Regions from separate parts of the Pseudoduganella sp. R-31 genome, predicted to be linked through region 2. Evidence: riboswitches for the same ligand, from Rfam matches in the RefSeq annotation. Region 2 holds a riboswitch; the other holds the start of a gene.
What was found. A riboswitch is a leader RNA that binds a small molecule or an ion and turns the genes downstream of it on or off. The one in region 2 is predicted to bind glycine.
Positions count from the first base shown of each region.

Region 1 (9,434 bases), 1.6 Mb from region 2:
CGCTGGTGCGGCAGGAACTGGTGCCGCTGTATGAAACGGGCTACCGTTCCAGCCCTTGCGCAGCACCGGCCCTGGCCCGTTCGCCCCTGTTCGTAGTGCGTGACGCATCAGGCTTGCCGCTGGTGTTTACGGTTGGCGCCAATCGTTCGCTATATATGTTCCGCCGCACCCCCTTCGGCCGTTGGTCGCAGACGGACCTGAGCGGCATGCTGCCTTTGAACCAGCCGGGCAAGGTGCAGGCACTCGACGTCCAGCAGGCGCCGGATGGCACCATTGCGCTGGCGCTTGCTGTTGCTCCATGGGCCAGCGGCGGCGGGCCGACCTCGCATGTGGCAGTCGGCATTCCCAATCACCTCGACGAAGCAGCATGGGTGGAGACCATGCGCGGCATGGCGCCGCGCCATGTGCCGGAAGTGCAGGATGATGTCACGCGTATCTCCTTTGGCCTGCTGCAGTCGGGCGCCGTGCCGATGGTGCTGGTGACTGCGGCGAAGACCTGGTACTTCAACGCAGCGATGGAAGGCCCGTTGAGTGCCTGGGAAGAACAGGAGGGCGTTGACTCGCTGGCGTCGGCAATCGGCAGCTATCGCGTGCCGGGCGCCTGGCGCCTGAGTGATACGCCTTGCGGCCGCACCCTGCGTTTCAACAGCTTTTCACGCGCGGCCTCCTGGGGGATCGCGATCGACTACCAGGGCCTGCCGCGCCGAGCGTCCAGCCTGCACCTGGCGCCGTCCAACGTGCCGAACGTGCCTGACGTGTTTGTGGCAGGCGAGAGCATCGTCGTCTATCGCGGCGGGCAGTCCGTGCCGCAACCGGTCGCCAATATCGGCGGAGCATGCGTGGTGTGGAGCGAGTCGAGCCCGGTGGGCGAGTACCTCGCTTATGGCGACGGTGCGGGCGGCCTGTGGCTGGTGTGCCGGAAGCAGGGCGGGCATTGGGGCATGCCTGTGCCTATCGCAACGACGCTGGTGATGGCGGCGCTGATGGCGGCGCCGAATCACGGCGGCGTGCATGCGATCGGCGTGACGCCAGGCGGGGCGTTGGCATGGCTGCGCTTTAACGCCGATGGCGCCCAGGTGGGGGCGGAGGAAATTACCCAGGCCGCGGTGTGGGATGACGAAGCACAGGATGTGCAGCGCGCAGCCCGGGTGGCGCGCAGCGTGGCTTAAGGCTTGTCGCGCGTCAGCAGCGCGTCGACGATGCTGGCGACCCAGCAGGCCAGCAGGATCCAGCCTGCCGTGGAGGTGCCGGGCATGATGCTGGCCTTGGTTAGCCGCTGGGCGATGAGGATCGGGTCGGGCGGCAGGGCGCCGCTCAGGGCCTGGTCCATCAGGACCGCGGTGGCTTTCCAGACGCCGTACATCAGCCAGCCGAAGACCGCCAGCGCCGGCAGCATGAAAGCCAGGCCGCGCACTGTGCGCTTCAGTACCAGCATTTGGCCAAGGCCGGGGAAGCCGAGGCCGGAAATCAGGGCTGCTTTGGTAGATTGCTTCATTCAGTTTCCTTCAAGACCGGTAAACCAGGGTCAGACCCTTGGGTCTGACCCGGATTCACCGGTTTCCGGCAAGCGCGCTTATGCGTAATCGCTGACTGGAATGCAGGCGCAGAACAGGTTGCGGTCGCCGTATACGTTGTCGGCGCGGCCAACCGGCGGCCAGTACTTCTGCTTGCGCAGCGACGGCACAGGGTAGGCGGCCACTTCGCGGCTGTACTTGCGGTCCCACTTGTCTGCCAGCAGCACTTCAGCGGTGTGCGGGGCAAACTTCAGCGGGTTGTCCAGCTTGTCGAATTCGCCCGATTCCACTTTGGCGATTTCGGCGCGGATGGCGATCATGGCGTCGATGAAGCGGTCCAGTTCAACCTTGGACTCGGATTCGGTCGGCTCGATCATCAGCGTACCCGGAACAGGGAAGCTCATGGTCGGGGCGTGGAAGCCGAAGTCCATCAGGCGCTTGGCCACGTCTTCGTTGCTGATGCCGGTGGCGTCGGTCAGGGGACGCAGGTCCAGGATGCACTCGTGCGCCACCAGGCCGTCGTGGCCCGAGTACAGCACAGGGAAGTGCGGCGCCAGGCGGCGTGCGACGTAGTTGGCGTTCAGGATCGCGGTTTCGGTGGCTGCGGTCAGGCCTTCGCCGCCCATCATGGCGATATACATCCAGGAGATCGGCAGGATCGATGCGGAGCCGAACGGTGCGGCCGAGATCGAACCGATGCCGTCCTCGCTGCGCACGTAGCCGTTGGAGCGCTGGTTCGGCAGGAACTTGGCCAGGTGTGCGCCAACGCCGATCGGGCCGACGCCTGGGCCGCCACCGCCGTGCGGGATGCAGAAGGTCTTGTGCAGGTTCAGGTGCGATACGTCGCCGCCGAACGCGCCTGGGCCGGCCACGCCAACCAGTGCGTTCATATTGGCGCCGTCCACGTAAACCTGGCCGCCGTGGGAGTGGATGATTTCGCACAGTTCGGTGATGCCGTCTTCGAACACGCCGTGGGTCGATGGGTAGGTCACCATCACGCAGGCCAGGTTCTTGGAGTGCTGTTCGGCCTTGGCTTTCAGGTCTAACAGGTCAACGTTGCCCTTGTCGTCGCAGGCGGTCACCACAACCTGCATGCCCACCATGGCGGCGGAAGCAGGGTTGGTTCCGTGTGCCGACGATGGAATCAGGCAGATGTTGCGGTGGCCTTCGCCGCGCGATTCGTGGTACTTCTTGATCACCAGCAGACCGGCGTATTCGCCCTGCGAGCCGGCGTTAGGCTGCAGCGAGACAGCGGCGTAGCCGGTCACGGCGCACAGCATTTCTTCCAGCTGGGCGATCATTTCGCGGTAGCCGACGGTCTGGTCGTTCGGTGCGAACGGGTGGATCGACGAGAACTCAGGCCAGGTCACCGGGATCATTTCGCTGGTGGCGTTCAGCTTCATGGTGCAGGAGCCCAGCGGGATCATGGTGCGGTCCAGCGCCAGGTCCTTGTCGGCCAGGGAGCGCAGGTAGCGCAGCATTTCGGTTTCGCTGTGGTAGCGGTTGAAGGTTGGGTGCTCCAGGTAAGCGGAGGTACGTGCCAGCGCTTCAGGGAAGCTGGCGCCGACCGATGCTTCAACTGCGTCGAAGTCCGGCGCAGCCTTGCCGCCGCTGAACACGTTCCACAGCGCTGCCAGGGTGTCGCGGTCGCAGGTTTCGTCGAGCGACACGCCAACGTGCTTGGCGTCGATCTTGCGCAGGTTGATGCCCGCGGCAACAGCGGCTGCGTGCAGTTCGTTGGCCTTGTCGGTGGCGACAGTCAGGGTGTCGAAGAAGGTGTCGTTGACCGAGTAGCCCAGGGACTTCAGGTTGGCGGCCAGGATGCCGGTGTAGCGGTGGGTGCGCTCGGCGATCTGCTTCAGCCCTTTCGGGCCGTGGTAGACGGCGTACATCGAAGCCATCACGGCCAGCAGCACCTGTGCGGTACAGATATTAGAGGTCGCTTTTTCGCGGCGGATGTGCTGTTCGCGGGTCTGCAGGGCCAGGCGGTAAGCCTTGTTGCCGTTCTGGTCGACGGTCACGCCAACCAGGCGGCCTGGCATGGAGCGCTTGTATTCGTCGCGGGTGGCCATGTAGCCGGCGTGCGGGCCGCCGAAGCCCAGCGGTACGCCGAAGCGCTGCGAGTTGCCGACCACAACGTCGGCGCCCCATTCGCCTGGAGGCGTCAGCATGGTCAGGGCCAGCAGGTCAGCGGCAACGATCACCATGGCACCGGAAGCTTTGACCGTTTCAACGGCAGCGCGGTAGTCGTGCACAACGCCGTTCACGCCCGGGTATTGCAGCAGCACGCCGAAAGCATCGGTCACGCCGGCCAGTTCGGACGGGTCGAAGGTCTTGACGGTGATGCCCAGCGGCTCGGCGCGGGTCTGCACCACTTCCAGGGTCTGCGGCAGCACGTCGTTGGCGACGTAGAAGGTGTTCGACTTCGACTTGCCGACGCGCTGGATCAGGGTCATGGCTTCGGCAGCGGCGGTGCCTTCGTCCAGCATGGACGAGTTGGCGATGGCCATGCCGGTCAGGTCGATCAGCACCTGCTGGAAGTTCAGGATCGCTTCCAGGCGGCCCTGGGAGATCTCCGGCTGGTATGGGGTGTAAGCGGTGTACCAGGCTGGGTTTTCGAAGATGTTACGCAGGATCACGCCCGGGGTGTGGGCGTTGTAGTAGCCCTGGCCGATCAGGGATTTCAGCACCTTGTTCTTGGAAGCGATGCCTTTCAGCTTGGCCAGTGCTTCGTTCTCCGGCAGCGGCTGGAAGAACTGGCCCAGCGGCAGGTCATTCTTGTTGCGGATGCCCGGCGGGACGATGGCATCGATCAGGGCGGCGCGGGTTGCGTAGCCGAGCACGTCCAGCATTTGCTGCTGTTCTGCGGCTTCCGGGCCGATGTGGCGGGCGATGAAGGCATCGCGGGCTTCAAGTTGGGTCAGGCTGGTGCGGGTCATGGTGGGAAATCTCTTGGCCAGAATGTGAAAAAGGCCCGCACGCAGCGGGCCCGGTAATGCGGTAATTAGTGCGCTACGTTGCCGTAAGCAGCGGCGTCCAGCAGGCCGTTGATGGCGTTGGCGTCGCTTGGCTTGATCTTGAACAGCCAGTTCGCGTAGGCGTCGGCGTTGATCGATTCAGGCGCGCCGACTACGGCGTCGTTCACGGCAACCACTTCGCCCGAAACCGGCGCGTAGATGTCGGAGGCGGCTTTCACCGATTCCACCACGGCGGCGTCGTCGCCGGCGGTGAAGGAGGCGCCTACTTTTGGCAGCTCGACGAACACGATGTCGCCCAGGGCGTCTTGCGCGAATTCGGTGATGCCGACGGTCACGGTGCCGTCCGCTTCAGCGCGTACCCACTCGTGGGACTCGGTGTACTTCAGGTCTGCTGGAATGTTGCTCATGTTGGCTCCAAGGCTAAGGTTATTGTTTGGTTTTACGGGTCTGGCTCAAGCAACCAGGATTTTACCGTTACGGACGAAAGGCAGCTTCACCACGGTGGCGGCCAGCTTCTTGTCGCGGATTTCCACGTGCACGGTGTCGCCCACGTTCACGCCCATCGGCACGCGCGCCAGCGCGATCGCCTGCTGCATGGTAGGGGAGAAGGTGCCGGAGGTGATTTCGCCAGTTTCGCCGTTGGAGGCGATGACTTTCTGGTGGGCGCGCAGCACGCCGCCTTTTTCGCGCAGGATCAGGCCGACGAATTGTGCGTTCTGGCCTTTCGCTTGCAGGGCTGCCTTGCCGATGAAGTCGCGCTCGGAGACCAGGTCGATGGTCCATGCCAGGCCGGCGTCCAGCGGGTTCACGGTTTCGTCCATGTCCTGGCCGTACAGGTTCATGCCGGCTTCCAGGCGCAGGGTGTCGCGCGCGCCCAGGCCGGCTGGCTTCACGCCTGCCGCATTCAGGGCATTCCACAGGTTTTCAGCTTGTTCCGCGGCGACGCCGATTTCGAAGCCGTCTTCACCGGTGTAGCCGGTGCGGGCTACCATGGCTTCGCCGAAGGCGGTGCCTGGCACCAGGGCCACGTTGAATGGCTTCATTTCAGCGGTGGCTTCCTTGGCTTGCGGGATCACTTCCCACACTTTGGCGCGGGCGTTCGGGCCTTGCACGGCGATCAGGGCCATGGCGTTGGCGCCGTCGCGGCGCTGGGTGATGGTCAGGCCGGCCTTGGCGGCTTCGTTCTGCTTGTTCATCCACGCGATGTCTTTTTCCGCGGTGCCGGCGTTGACCACCAGGCGGAACCACTCTTCGTTGATGAAGTAGATGATCAGGTCGTCGATGACGGTGCCTTCCGGGGTCAGCATGCAGGAGTACAGGGCCTTGCCCGACACTTGAAGTTTGTCGACGTTGTTGGCGACCAGGCCGCGCAGGAAGGAACGTACGTTGGCGCCCTTGATGTCAACCACGCACATATGGGCCACGTCGAACATGCCGACGTCGGTGCGCACGGCATGGTGCTCTTCGATCTGGGAGCCGTAGTTGACCGGCATGTCCCAGCCGCCAAAGTCGACCATACGGGCGCCAAGGGCACGATGAGCATTGTTGAGTGGGGTTGCTTTGAGCGTCATTGATACCTCAGGGCAGAGAATAGGGGTTAATAAACGTAAACATGAATACGCCTACCCCTCTGTCCTTGGTACCTGAGAGATAACGGGAAGGTAATCCCGCACGCCCCTTCGGTGGGCCCTGCGCCATGGCGGGCCGCTCTCCAGAGTTTTAGCCCATGGGGCCCTTGTTCGGTCCTTTTGCCTGAGAGTTTCTGGGTAATGCCCCTTCGGCGCCAGCGGCAGCTGGTCTCTCCCGATCAAGACTTGCGACTATATGACAGGAGGGCAATAAAGTCAATCTTGCGGCCCCGGGGAACTTGCCGCTGGGCCGTTGGTCCAATGGTCATGAAAACGCCAAACGACGACTATGGCAATCCCTGGAAAGCCGCGGTTGAACGCTATTACAGGGAATTTCTTGCCATCTTCTGCCCCTGGCTGGAGGCGGCAATCGACTGGGCCGTGAACCCGCAGTTTCATGACCAGGAATTGGGCAAAGTAAGCCGTGACGCAAGGCCAGGGTTGGCGCCCGAATTCCTTCGTTTGTGAGGCTTGGGGAACGCGTCAGTCGATTGAATTTACAACAATCAAATTGCTCGACTTCGATCCGCGCTGGTCTGCGAAGCTGCTGGTGGCGCGATGCCTGGAGGATGTGCTGGCTAATGACTGAGGAGGGCACGCCTGGATGGCGGTCTGCGCTAGAATGACCGGACATCCATTTACAGAGTGGAGCGACCATGAGCGAAGAAAAGCAAAAACGCGATACCGAGGCCTGGTTCACCCTGTCCGGCGACGTGAACAGCGATATGGTGCACCGCATGTTCGATGCGGTGGCGGACATGACAGAGGATGGGATCGAAACCGCCCACATCCTGATCCAGTCCAACGGCGGCTACGTGAGCGACGGCTTGTGCCTGCACAATTACCTGCGCAACTTGCCGATCAAGATCGTCACGTATAACGGCGGAGCGGTGGCTTCCATTGCCGTCATCCTGTTCCTGTCCGGCGACGAACGCTTTGCCAGCGAAACCGCGCGTTTCATGGTGCACAAGTCGCATGCAAGTGCGCCGCACGGAGCGCGCCCGGATGCGCTGCGCATCATTGTGGAAGGCTTGCAGGCGGACGACGCCCGCACCGAATCGATCTTGCGCAAATATGTTCGCCTGACCGACGAACATTGGAATATCCACGCCTATTCAGACCTGCACCTGACTGCCCAGGAAGCTGCCAAGGTCGGTCTCGTCAACGACGTGGCCGACTTCAAGCCGCCCAAGGGCAAGCGCGTAACGAACATCTGAAGCGCAATATCTGAAACGACAGGGCCTGGAAGCGAACTCCCAGCCCCCCTATGCCGCGCCCGTCATCTAGCGATTGCCGCTACGGCTGGCAGGTGTCTTCTTGTCCGTCTTGCTCTGACGGCCGTATCGGACTGCTGGCTGGCCGGCTGGGCTCCCGAACGTGAACCCTGGTCGGCGCTTTGGCGTGTGCCCGAGCTCGAACTCTGCTTGCTGGATTTTTGCCTGGATTTCATGACAGTTCCTTTCTGAAGGATCGGAACTTCATCATGCTTTCTGCAATAGTAAAGGTGAATCGGAATACAACTGACCGGCGTGTAGGACATGACCTTGCACCATTGTGGTGCAAACCCAACCGTTTGACCACATCGCCGAAAATATTTGCAGATTCTTTTGATTTGCCTATTGCCATGTGGAAAGAATCTGCGACAATGTGAATAACCACCAAAGTCAGGCCAGACCATGCTTCCAGAAAACCACACATCTTCGGCGCCCCAAAAAGCGGTCACGCCGCGGCATGCCTTGTTGGAAAACCTGATTAGCCTGGTCAACAAGCACATCAGTGATCAGTTCAATGAGTTGTCCACCCAATGGGCGGGCAGCCTGGTGGACGCGGGCGAGGCAGTCGACGTCAAGACACTGCAAGCGCGCTTGCGCGCCGGCAACCGGCTGCGCACCGATCACTACGCCTTCCTCGGCATCTTCGCCAGGCAACTGGAAAACGACCTGCGGCTGGAAATCGCGCAACTGGCGCCAGGGCAGAAGGCGCCGGTGCGCAAGGTGGCTGAGTCCCTGTCCCTGGTGTCCATGGAGGAAATGGATACCAAGGTGACCTTGGGCAGCTTCAGCAAGCCGTTTGAAGCCAAGTATTCCGATGGCCTCGCCACCCTGAATGTGCGCCTGGCCTTCCTGTTGGACCGCGATATCCTGCGCATTAACCAGAACCCCTTCCGGCCGGAAGTCTTCCTCGGCGCCTTCCAGCAGGCGTGGATCGATTTCATCAAGGATGAGGAGGCGAATGAGCTGATGAAGCCATTCCTGCGTCCGGAAGAGTTCTTCGATTTTGGCGCCATGCTGCAGGAGCTGAGTTCAGCGCTCGAGCGCAAGGGCGTGGGGCCGGGCTCGGTCGAAAAACACAAGTCACGCCGCGCTGACTCGCACGATGCGTCGCAAGCGTCATCTCGCAAGAAAAACCAGCAGGCCGCGCTGGCGGAGCAATTGCGCCAATTCTTCTCTGGTGCGGGCGATGCGCCGGGCGGCAAGGCAGCGCCGACCGGATTTGACCAACTAGGCGACCTCGACCTGTCCCTGCCCACTCTGAGCGTGACGCCGGGGCTGTATGGTACGCCTGCGCATACAGCGGAGGCGCTGGCAGCTGCCGCGCCGGCAAGTGCCGGGACAGCAGCGCCAATGGCAGCGCCGGGGCAGCCAATGCCTGCGCCAGGCTATGTGGCCGGCGCGGCGCCTGGCATGGCAATGCCTGGTGGCGTTGGCATGGCGCCGGGCGTTGCAACTGGTGCCGCGCCAATGATGGCCGGCGTCCCTGGCGTGCCGGCCGTGGGCGGCATGATGATTCCTGCCGGCGGTGTTGTACCCGGTGGTGGCCTGCCGGGCATGCCGCTGGCGAGCGGCCCAGCAGTTGCAGGTGCGGGAGCGGCCGTCCCGGGCGGAATGCTGGGCGGCGTCGCCGTGCCGGGCGTGCCGGGTGGCGTGGCAGTGCCTGCGGGAGGCTGGGTTCAGGGGCCGGCCCAGGGCTTCCACGGCGGGGCCAATAACGAAGCGGCCCAGCGCGCATCGCTGATCAGCGCCAAAGAGCCGCTGATGAATTTCCTGGCGCAGTTGCAGCGCGGCGTGCCGCAGGGCGCCGTGTTTGCCAGCGCCGATAGCAGTGCGATGCCGGCGCCGGGCATGCCGGCGGGCCTGGCTCCAGGATTCGCTATGGGGCCCGTGCAGGCCGGCGGCGGCGCGATGCCGGCCCCCGGCTTTGTTACTGGTGGCGGCTCGATGAGCAATGTGTTCTTGCTGCCGCAGATTAAAGAGCAGGCGCCTGCCGGCAGCCTGACTCGCGCCGACGAAGGCACGATCGACCTGCTGTCGGCA
Region 1 covers NZ_CP183986.1:4,100,687-4,110,120, reverse strand. Annotated here, with positions in the region: gene ACN9MY_RS18550 (hypothetical protein) at 1-1,169, shown strand, start outside; gene ACN9MY_RS18545 (hypothetical protein) at 1,166-1,495, opposite strand; gene gcvP (aminomethyl-transferring glycine dehydrogenase) at 1,574-4,453, opposite strand; gene gcvH (glycine cleavage system protein GcvH) at 4,519-4,899, opposite strand; gene gcvT (glycine cleavage system aminomethyltransferase GcvT) at 4,945-6,063, opposite strand; glycine riboswitch at 6,113-6,217, opposite strand; glycine riboswitch at 6,223-6,308, opposite strand; gene ACN9MY_RS18525 (hypothetical protein) at 6,388-6,588, shown strand; gene ACN9MY_RS18520 (ATP-dependent Clp protease proteolytic subunit) at 6,777-7,337, shown strand; gene ACN9MY_RS18515 (DUF1631 family protein) at 7,860-9,434, shown strand, end outside.
Region 1: another riboswitch for glycine. It lies ahead of gcvT (glycine cleavage system aminomethyltransferase GcvT); the one in region 2 lies ahead of ACN9MY_RS11270 (hypothetical protein).

Region 2 (9,434 bases):
GGGCGGCTGCCCTGCAAGATGCAGGAGAGCAGCTTGCCGCCGCAATCGAGCCATACTACGCGATGGCTTCCCATCGGCTCGACCAGCGTGACGCGCCCCTGCATCGGGCCGGCCAGCACCAGGGAAATATGTTCCGGACGGACGCCCAATACAGCCTTGCGCCCATCGCCAGTCCCGGCATGCTCGTCCATCGCCAAGCGCAGGCTGCCGCCCGCAAACGTGCCGGAGGCATCGACTTCGCCTTCAATGAAGTTCATGGCGGGCGCACCGAGGAAGCCGGCGACGAAGAGGTTTGCCGGCCGCTCGTACACATGGCCCGGCGTGCCGACCTGCTGGATCTGCCCCGCCCGCATGACGGCAATGCGGCTGGCCAGCGTCATGGCTTCCACCTGGTCGTGCGTCACGTAGATCATGGTGGCGCCCAGTTGCTGGTGCAGCAGCTTCAGCTCGCGCCGCAAATCGGTACGCAGCTTCGCATCGAGGTTGGAGAGCGGCTCGTCGAACAGGTAAACGCTGGCCTCGCGCACCAGCGCGCGGCCAATCGCCACTCGTTGCCGCTGCCCTCCCGAAAGTGCCGCCGGTTTACGGCCAAGCAGGTCGCCCAGGTGCAGCATGGCTGCCGCGCGGTCAACGCGGCGCCTGATTTCCTCCTTCGCCACACCCGCAATGCGCAGGCCGAACGACATGTTCTTTTCGACCGTCATGGTCGGATACAGGGCGTAGGACTGGAATACCATGCCGATCCCGCGATCGCTCGGATCCGTGCGCGACATGTCCTTGCCGCCGATCTCGATCGTGCCACCGCTGGCTTCCGTCAGCCCCGCAATGCTGTGCAACAAGGTCGACTTGCCGCAACCGGAGGGCCCGAGCAGGACCAGGAATTCGCCCTCCTCCACCTCCAGATCCAGGCCCCGGATAATGGCGTTGCCGCCAAGGCTAATGTCCAGCTTTTTAAGACTTACGTTCGACATCCGTTCAACCTTTCACAGCGCCGGCAGCGATGCCGCGCACGAACCAGCGGCCCGACAGGAAATAAATCGTCAAGGGCACCAGTGCCGTCAGGATCGTGGCCGCCATATTGACGTTGTAAAGACGCGTGCCTGTCGTCGTATTGATCACATTGTTCAACTGCACCGTCATTGGCAAGTTGTCGCGCCCGGCAAAAACCAGGCCCAGGATATAGTCGTTCCATACGCCGGTAAGCTGCATGATCGCCGCCACTACCAGCATAGGTACCGACAAGGGCAGCATCACGTGCCAGAAGATGCGCCAGAAACCGCCGCCATCGATACGCGCGGCATGGAACAGCTCCTGCGGCAGCGCCGCGTAGTAATTGCGGAACAGCAGCGTCAGCACCGGCATGCCGAACACCAGGTGCACGATCACAATGGCCGGCAACGAACCAAAGACACCCAGGCCGGCCATCATGCGCACCAGCGGATAGATCATCACTTGTACCGGTACAAAGGCTCCCAGCAACAGGATGCCGAACAACAGATTCGCGCCGCGCGGCCGCCAGAAAGACAAGGCATAACCATTCAGCGCTCCCAGCGCAATCGGCAGCATCGTGCTTGGCACGGCGATACGCACCGAATTCCAGAACCCGCCCTGCACACCCTCGCAAGCCGCGCCGGTGCATGCCTCGCTCCAGGCAGCCCGCCAGGCGTCCAGTGTGGGCGCCAGCGGCAAGGCGAAAATATTCCCCAGCCGGATCTCGTCCATCGATTTCAGCGAAGTCGCCAGCATCACGTACAGCGGCAGCAGGAAGAACAGCGCCGCGCTGGCCAGGAAGGCGTAAAGCCCGATACGCGCCGCCTTCATGCCCTACCTCTCCTGCTGCGGGCATAAGCCCATGGCGCCAGCAGGGCCAGCACCGTCAGGAGCAACACCACCGCGCCGGCCGAGGCCAGGCCGATATTCGCGCGCAGGAACAGGTGATCCATGATGAATTTCGCCGGCACTTCGCTGGCCGTACCCGGGCCGCCCTGGGTCATCGACACGACGGCGTCGTATAACTTCACCACCATGGTCGCCAGCAGGATGAAAACGGTCGCCAGGGTTGGCGCCAGCATCGGCAGAATAATGGAAACATAGACGCGCCAGGCCGGAATGCCGTCCAGTCGCGCAGCCTTCCATATTTCCGGATCAACGCTGCGCAGGCCGGCCAGCATCAGCGCCATGACGAAACCTGATGCCTGCCACACCGACGCCAGCACCACCGTATAGAGCACCATGTCCTGGTCCACCAGCCAGTCAATCTCAACGCCCGGCATGCCGCCGGGCGTCAGGATCCACTGCCACACCAGCCCCGTCGCGACAAATGACATCGCATACGGGTACAGGAACAGGGTGCGCAGTGCACCCTCGCCGGCAACCTGCCGATCGATCGCGGCAGCCAGCAGAAAGCCGATCACCATGCAGGCCAGCACGAACAGCACGCCAAACAACGCCAGGTTGTGCAGCGACAGCAGCCAGCGCTCATTGTCGAACAGGCGCTCATACTGCGCCATGCCAACCAGCTTGCTGGTCGCGATGCTGCGCGAACTGGTGAGGGATACGTAGAACGTCCAGGCGAAGGAGCCGAGGTAGCCCACGCATACCGTCAGCAACATCGGCAACAGCGCCGCATAAGACATGGCTCGACGCACCGCTCAGTTCCTCAGCGCCGCAGCAAGCGCCTTCTGCGCCTTGTCAACCGTCATCGATGTGTTCCAGTACGCGGTCAGCGCGTCCTGGACTGCACCGTTCTGGTCGGGAGTCAGGTAGATTTCGGGCGCCCCGACCTGTCGATTGCGGTCGCGCATGATGGCGGCGCCCGCGCGGGCGCAGGCGTCGAGCTGGCTGGTATCGGCATCCACACGCGGAGGCACCGAGCCTTTGAGTTTGTTGAAGCTCACCTGTGTCGCAGGCGCCAGCAGCACTTTGGTCATCAGCTTCTGTGCCTGCTGCACTACCGCCTGCTCCGAACGAGGAAAGACGAAAGCGTCGCCCTGGATCAGGTACGGCGAATTCGCGCCAAGGCCCGCGATGCAGCCGTAATCGACGCCGGGCGCCATTTTTGCATTGCTGAATTCGCCCTTGGCCCAATCCCCCATGATCTGCATGCCCGCCTTGCCGCTAACCAGCATTGCGGTCGCGTCATTCCAGTTGCGGCCCGGTGACGCGGGATCGACATAGGATTGCAGGCGCTTGAAGGCCAGCAGCACTTTGCGCACCGGTTCGGAATTGATCGCACGCTGGTCGCGATCGCGCATCACTTGCAGGTAGAGCTGGCGCCCTCCCATGTTTGCCAGCAGCGATGCGAACAGAATGTGCTCCTGCCACGCCTGCCCGCCATGCGCCAGCGGCACCAGGCCCGCGGCCTTGAGTCTATCCAGCGCGGCAAAAAGTTCGTCGACGGTTGCAGGTTCTTTTGCGATGCCGGCCTTTTTGAAGGCGGCCCTGGAATACCAGATCCAGGTCTGCATGTGGATGTTCATCGGCATCGCGTAGTAATGGCCATCGATGCGGATGGTGTTGACGATCGGTTCCGGCAGCGTGGATTCCCAGCGCTCCTGGCGTGCGACATCATCCAGTTGCACCAGCATGTCCTGGTCCACTATATCGAGGAACTGCTTGGAAATATTGAACTGCGCTGCAGCAGGCGCCTTGCCGCCAACCATGCGATTGAGGGTCACCGCGCGAGCCTGCTCGCCACCGGCAATCGCCGTATCGATCCATGTGCCGCCGGCGGCACGATAGGCACTTGCGAGCTGCTTGACGGCAGCGGATTCACCGCCTGACGTCCACCAATGGATCACTTCTGCGCTTGGCCCGGCAGCCTGCGCGGAGGTGGCGCCGAACGCCATTGCACAAGCAAATAACTGCTTAAACATCCCGTCTCCTCTGTGTGCCGCTTATTTTTGGAAACGTTACCAATTTCCCAGGCGAGTGTCAATAGAATAACAGGAAAGTCCTTCTTGGCGAAAACGCAACGTGTATCGGAAAACGATTGAAATCGAATAAATCCCTGGGATATCCTGATTTCGCTGCCGGAGCATTCCGGTCGCGCGATCGGGAGAGTTTGTCCCACCCATGGACAACGCCGAAGGAGCAAGCCGCCCCCGGAATCTCTCAGGCCAAAGGACCGGTCGCGTGTTTTCACAACTCTGAAGAGCCGCCGGCAAGGGTAAGCGCCGGCGCACCGAAGGAGCAAGCAGGCCGCCAACGCCTGTGAAACTCTCAGGTCCAGCACAGAGGGGGCAATCACCTCGCACCTCAAGAACATCTGATCAACCTTCAGAGGAGTAGTCACATGCATACGCATCGACTCTGGCTGCGCATTGCCTGCGCAGCGATGTTGGCCGCCCCGTTCCTGGCAAAAGCAGACAACGGCGCGGCATTGCAGGCCGCCAAACGCGGACTCGTACAATTCGCCGAGCACCAGCAGGCGATTCGCCCCGGCAGCGCACCGGTCGACTTCCCGCTCGATATCACGGACGTGGGCGACTTGAAGCAAGCCACGGTCGGCCACGGTTTCGAGGTCTACACCGTCGACCCGAAAGACCTGCTGGCGCGCGGCGACCTGGCATCCCTAGCCAAGCCTACCGGCGAATGGCGCTTCGTCATTTCCCTGCACGGGAAGCCCATCGGACTGGCGACTGTCCAGCGTGTGAACGGCCGTTATGAAACCGTCGCCTATGGCGCCTCCATCCTCGCAAAAGACGTGGATGCTGCGATGGCGGTTCACGGCAACAGCGCGCGTTCCAACCTGCGCTTCATCCGCATCTACCAGGCCCGCGCCGACCTGCTGGAAGTGGACCACGCCAAGTTCGCGCCGCTGCACTCGGCTCGCGAATCGCTGCTGCTTCAGAAGAACGGCAACCAGCTGGTCGACGGCACGGAATTGCTGGAGCCATTGCGCGCCGCCGTCAAAGCCAACATTGAAGCATTTCGCTAAGGAGGACCGACTATGAAAATCGCAAAAATCGTGGCCGGTGCAGCGCTGGTGCTTGCCCTGCCCTCAGCCTTCGCGCAATGGCGTACCTTGAACGTCCCGCTGGTGACGCAGGAACACAGCCAGTGGTGCTGGGCAGGCTCCAGCAAAGCGGTCCTGAACTACTACAGCCGCACACCCAGCCAATGCCAGATCGTGAACTGGGCTTACGGCATCAACTACGCCTGCGGCAACAGCACCTTCAACTGGAACAGCTACGCCAACCGGCCGAACAATATGTACGGCACGTCCGGCAGCGTGCAGAACATCCTGTACAACTGGGGCGTGCCAAACACGGCGATCAACAACTACCTGTCGTGGAATTCGGTGGTGAATGAGATCAATGGCAACCGCCCCTTCGTGATCCGCTACGGCTGGACCAATGGCGGGGGGCATATCATGGTGGGACGCGGTTACGAAACCTACAACGGAACCAACTACATCTACATCATGAACCCGTGGCCAGGCGAAGGACAGACCTACCGCACCTTTGCATCGGCAGTCAGCGCCTATGACCACAATTGGACGCACACGCAACGCATGAACGTCAGCCCTTAAACTAAAAAGCCCGCCAGCAAACGCCTGGCGGGCTTTTCATGTCAGTTGCTGCCGCCCAGTTGTTCCAGCTTGGCGGCCCACTTCTTCGACTCGTCGACGTTACGGGCTGTGCCGACGCCATTCTCGAGCAGGTAGACCAGCTTGCGGATAGCAGTAATTTCCCCCTGCTCCGCTGCCTGGCGATAATAGGTTGCGGCCTGGATGTAGTCCTTTTTCACGCCTTGCCCCATCCAGTACATGCCAGCCAGCCTGACTTGCGCTTGCGCGCTTCCCAGCTTTGCCGCCTGCTGGTAGACCACCGCGGCTTGCGCCAGGTCGACCGGGCCGCCCTTGCCCAGGTCGAGCATGACGGCGAGGTTGGTGGCGGCATCCTTGTTGTCCTGTGCAGCAGCTTTGCTGAACCATGCGCGGGCCTGCGCCAGGTCCTGCGCAACGCCGTCGCCATTGGAATACAGCAGCCCCGCGTAGAACTGCGCCATCGCATGTCCCTGCGCGGCAGCTTTCAGGTACCACTCCAGCGCCTGGGCAGGGTCCTTTGGCACCGTATTACCGGTGTGATAGGCCACTGCAAGGTCGTACTGGGCGTTGGCATCTCCGGTCACGGCGCGCTTGCGGATTGGCGCAAGAGGACCGGCCGCCTGGCGCTCCATTGCTGCGATCAGGTCCAGCGCCTCCTGTGCACTCTTGCTGCCGGCGGCGGCTGCCTTCTGGTACCACTGCTTTGCCTGCGCCTGGTCGGCTGGGACTCCCCGGCCTTCGAAATACATGCCTGCCACCTGCTCGATCGCTGCAACATCATTCTGTTCGATCGCCTTGCGCAGCAAGGCCAGTGCACCGGCGCCGTCCTGCTTGATGCTGCGGCCAGCGGCCATCAGGCCAGCCAGTTGGCGCATCGCAGGTACGCTGCCCTGGTCGACAGCGCGCGAGTACCACTTCACAGCCTCGACATCGTTCTGGTCGGTACCCTGTCCGCGCTCGTACATCATGCCCAAGTTGAACTGTACGTTCGGGTCATTGCTGCGTGTGGCTTGCTCAAAAAACCCTCGGAAAGCGCGCGCGTAATTGCCTTTTGCGTACTCTTCATTAGGGGTGCGGGAAAATGCCTGCGCATGTGCAAAATGCACGGGGAAGTGCAGACAAGCCAGGAGTGCTACGTACCGGAACTTCAACGCCATATTATGTTTCTGCTAGGTGGAAAATGAAAATTATATGAATTTTCCATTAAGCAACATAATATAAATGAAAACTTTGATGCTTTTCCACAACAAAGTCCCGCTGGCACATGGCTAGCGGGATTTTCCAATAAGAGCCTGACGATAGCCCGCTTTCACAGCGGTTTCAGCGCTATCTTGTTTAAACGCCTGGCTGCCGGAGTAAGGCAAGGTAAGCGATGACCGTGTTCCCTCTTCCAGCGCGGCCAACTCCAGCGAGGCTTGTGCGCCGTAGCGGGTGTGCAAACGCGCCCGGATATTCGCCAGGGCAACACCGCTGCCCAGTCGCGCCGGACGCCGCGAATGATGTAATCCAAGCCCATCGTCGTCGATTCGAATATTCAGTTGCCCGTCCTTGACGTCGGCAAACAGGCGCACCGTGCCACCCTCCAGCTTCGGCTCGAGCCCGTGGTGCACGGCGTTCTCCACCAGCGGCTGCAGCAGCAGCGGCGGCAGCACCGCCTTGCGCGCTTGTTCGCTCACGTCGATCGAGAAGCGCAACCGGTCTCCCATCCGGATCTGCATCAATTGCAGATAATTGTGTGCAGTCTCCAGCTCGACGTCCAGCGTGCTGTCGCTCGCCCGCATCTGGCCGAGGCTGGCGCGCAGATAGTCGGTAAACGATTCAAGCATCAACTGCGCGCGCGGCGCATCGATGGCAATCAGGCTTTGTACATTGGCCAGGGTATTGAACAGGAAGTGCGGCTCGATCTGCGCCTGCAACATGCGCAATTGCGATTCGGCCGCCTGCTGCGCCAACGCATTCTCCTTCGCCCGCAGCAGCCACCAGATCCAGTTCGCTGCCACAATGAAAAGCGCAAAGATCAAGAACTTGAGCTGGACCAAGGGGACACCAGACAACTTGTTCCAAAGGTTGAGACTGTATGGATACCCCAATAGCACGTAGCCCAGGCGCACGCCCACTGCCATGCCTGCGATCAACAGCACACTCACGACTGCTGCCGCGCGCCAGTCCGGCCGGGCCGACAGCGCGTCGAGCTTCGCGCCTGGCAGCAACAGTTCGAAGCCGCGCAGCATGAACATCATTGTGCATGCCGCACACAGTCCGAGCAGCAGATTGGTGCGTAACGACGAGGCCATCCAGCCCTGGGCATCGCTGCCCATCAAGAAGACCGACAGCCCCATCAATGCCATTGCAACGCTGAGCCCCAGGACGCTCCCCACCAGCAACCGCGCCCACCACGGATCGACGCGCTCCTTCTTCAGGACCAGGAAGGTGCGCAGCGTATATTTCAGGGTTTGTATGATCGTCATGGGGCGACAGTGTAACGGCTCAGTTCCTGGGCGGCTTGATTTCCGCAAGAGCGCTGCGCCGTTCGCGCTCGATGCGCTGTGCCTGCGCCAGCTCCACTTCGAATGCGCTTGGCTTATCGCTAGAAGCCTGCCCCCCTCCCAAGTCTTCGGCGATGCGGAAGCCCTCTAAGCCACCGATGAAATCAGGCGCCGTGAAGCCGCGCATCGAGGCGTGGAAACCGCGCCAGTGCCAAGTGCCGCCGCGCAGTCCGCGCGCCTTGCAGGCTCCGTTCACCCAGGCACTGCCATCCTTCGGCGCACCGTTATAATCATCGTGTTCGCAGTCTTGCAGGAATTCGGCGACATTTCCAAGCGTATCGTACAGCCCGAAGGCATTCGGTTCGTACATGCCGACGATACTGGCGTACTCGGCTTTGTCGTCGCACGGAATGACGCCGACGTGGTTCATTGACTCCAGCCCGAAGTCGCGCCGGATCGCAGCCTCGGCCGAGCGGTCGCCTAGATTGCCATAGCGGCACGCCTGGGCTTCGTCGTTGCCAAAGAAGTAGCGCTGGGTGCTGCCAGCGCGATGCGCGTATTCCCATTCAGCCTCGGTCGGCAAGCGATACTTCTTGCCGGTTTCCTTGGCCAGCCATTTGACATAGGCGTCGGCGCCGTTCCAGCCAATGCAGGTTGCCGGTTCGAACTTGCTCATCGACTGCAGCGTGGTGGCCACAGGATATTCTCCCGGAATGCTGAGAAACCAACTCCTCGACGCCATTTGTGTGCACATGCGCGGGGTGCGGTAATTGGTGGCCTCAACAAAACGCTGGAATTCAGCGGCAGTGACTTCATACTTCCCCAACCTGAACGACTTGATGGCCACCGCATGCACCGGCTGCGAGTTGGCCTTGCGATCGCTTCCCATCATGAACTCGCCGGCCTTGATGGTGACCATCGGCGGTTCGATCGGCATGACCTTGTCGGTCGCGAAAGCGGGCACTGCCCAAAGCAAGGCGGACATCAGGACGATATTTTTTGGCATTGCATTCCTTCTTCGTTGGTTGAGATGAAAGAAGGATTCCAGAACCCGCACGCGACGCCACGCGCTAAGCGACGAATCGACAATCGAGCCGACGAGTGGCTACAATGCCGCCATGACTTCTAAACTGGATACGCAATCGCCATGGCGCGCCTTGATCGCCGATGACGAGGCGCACCTGGCGCAGTACTTGTGCAGCCAGTTGGCATTGCTATGGCCCGAGCTCGAGATCGTGCATGTCGCGCGCAATGGCATTGAAGCTGCCGAACGTATCGCTGCGCTCGCGCCCGACCTGGCGTTCCTGGATATACAGATGCCGGGCATGAACGGGCTCGAGGTGGCTCAGGGAATCGAAGGACCAACGCGCGTGGTGTTCGTGACCGCTTATGATGAA
Region 2 covers NZ_CP183986.1:2,465,258-2,474,691, reverse strand. Annotated here, with positions in the region: gene ACN9MY_RS11290 (ABC transporter ATP-binding protein) at 1-971, opposite strand, end outside; gene ACN9MY_RS11285 (carbohydrate ABC transporter permease) at 976-1,821, opposite strand; gene ACN9MY_RS11280 (carbohydrate ABC transporter permease) at 1,818-2,636, opposite strand; gene ACN9MY_RS11275 (ABC transporter substrate-binding protein) at 2,652-3,875, opposite strand; glycine riboswitch at 4,045-4,139, shown strand; gene ACN9MY_RS11270 (hypothetical protein) at 4,295-4,939, shown strand; gene ACN9MY_RS11265 (C39 family peptidase) at 4,952-5,533, shown strand; gene ACN9MY_RS11260 (tetratricopeptide repeat protein) at 5,575-6,708, opposite strand; gene ACN9MY_RS11255 (sensor histidine kinase) at 6,820-8,019, opposite strand; gene ACN9MY_RS11250 (formylglycine-generating enzyme family protein) at 8,039-9,043, opposite strand; gene ACN9MY_RS11245 (LytR/AlgR family response regulator transcription factor) at 9,156-9,434, shown strand, end outside.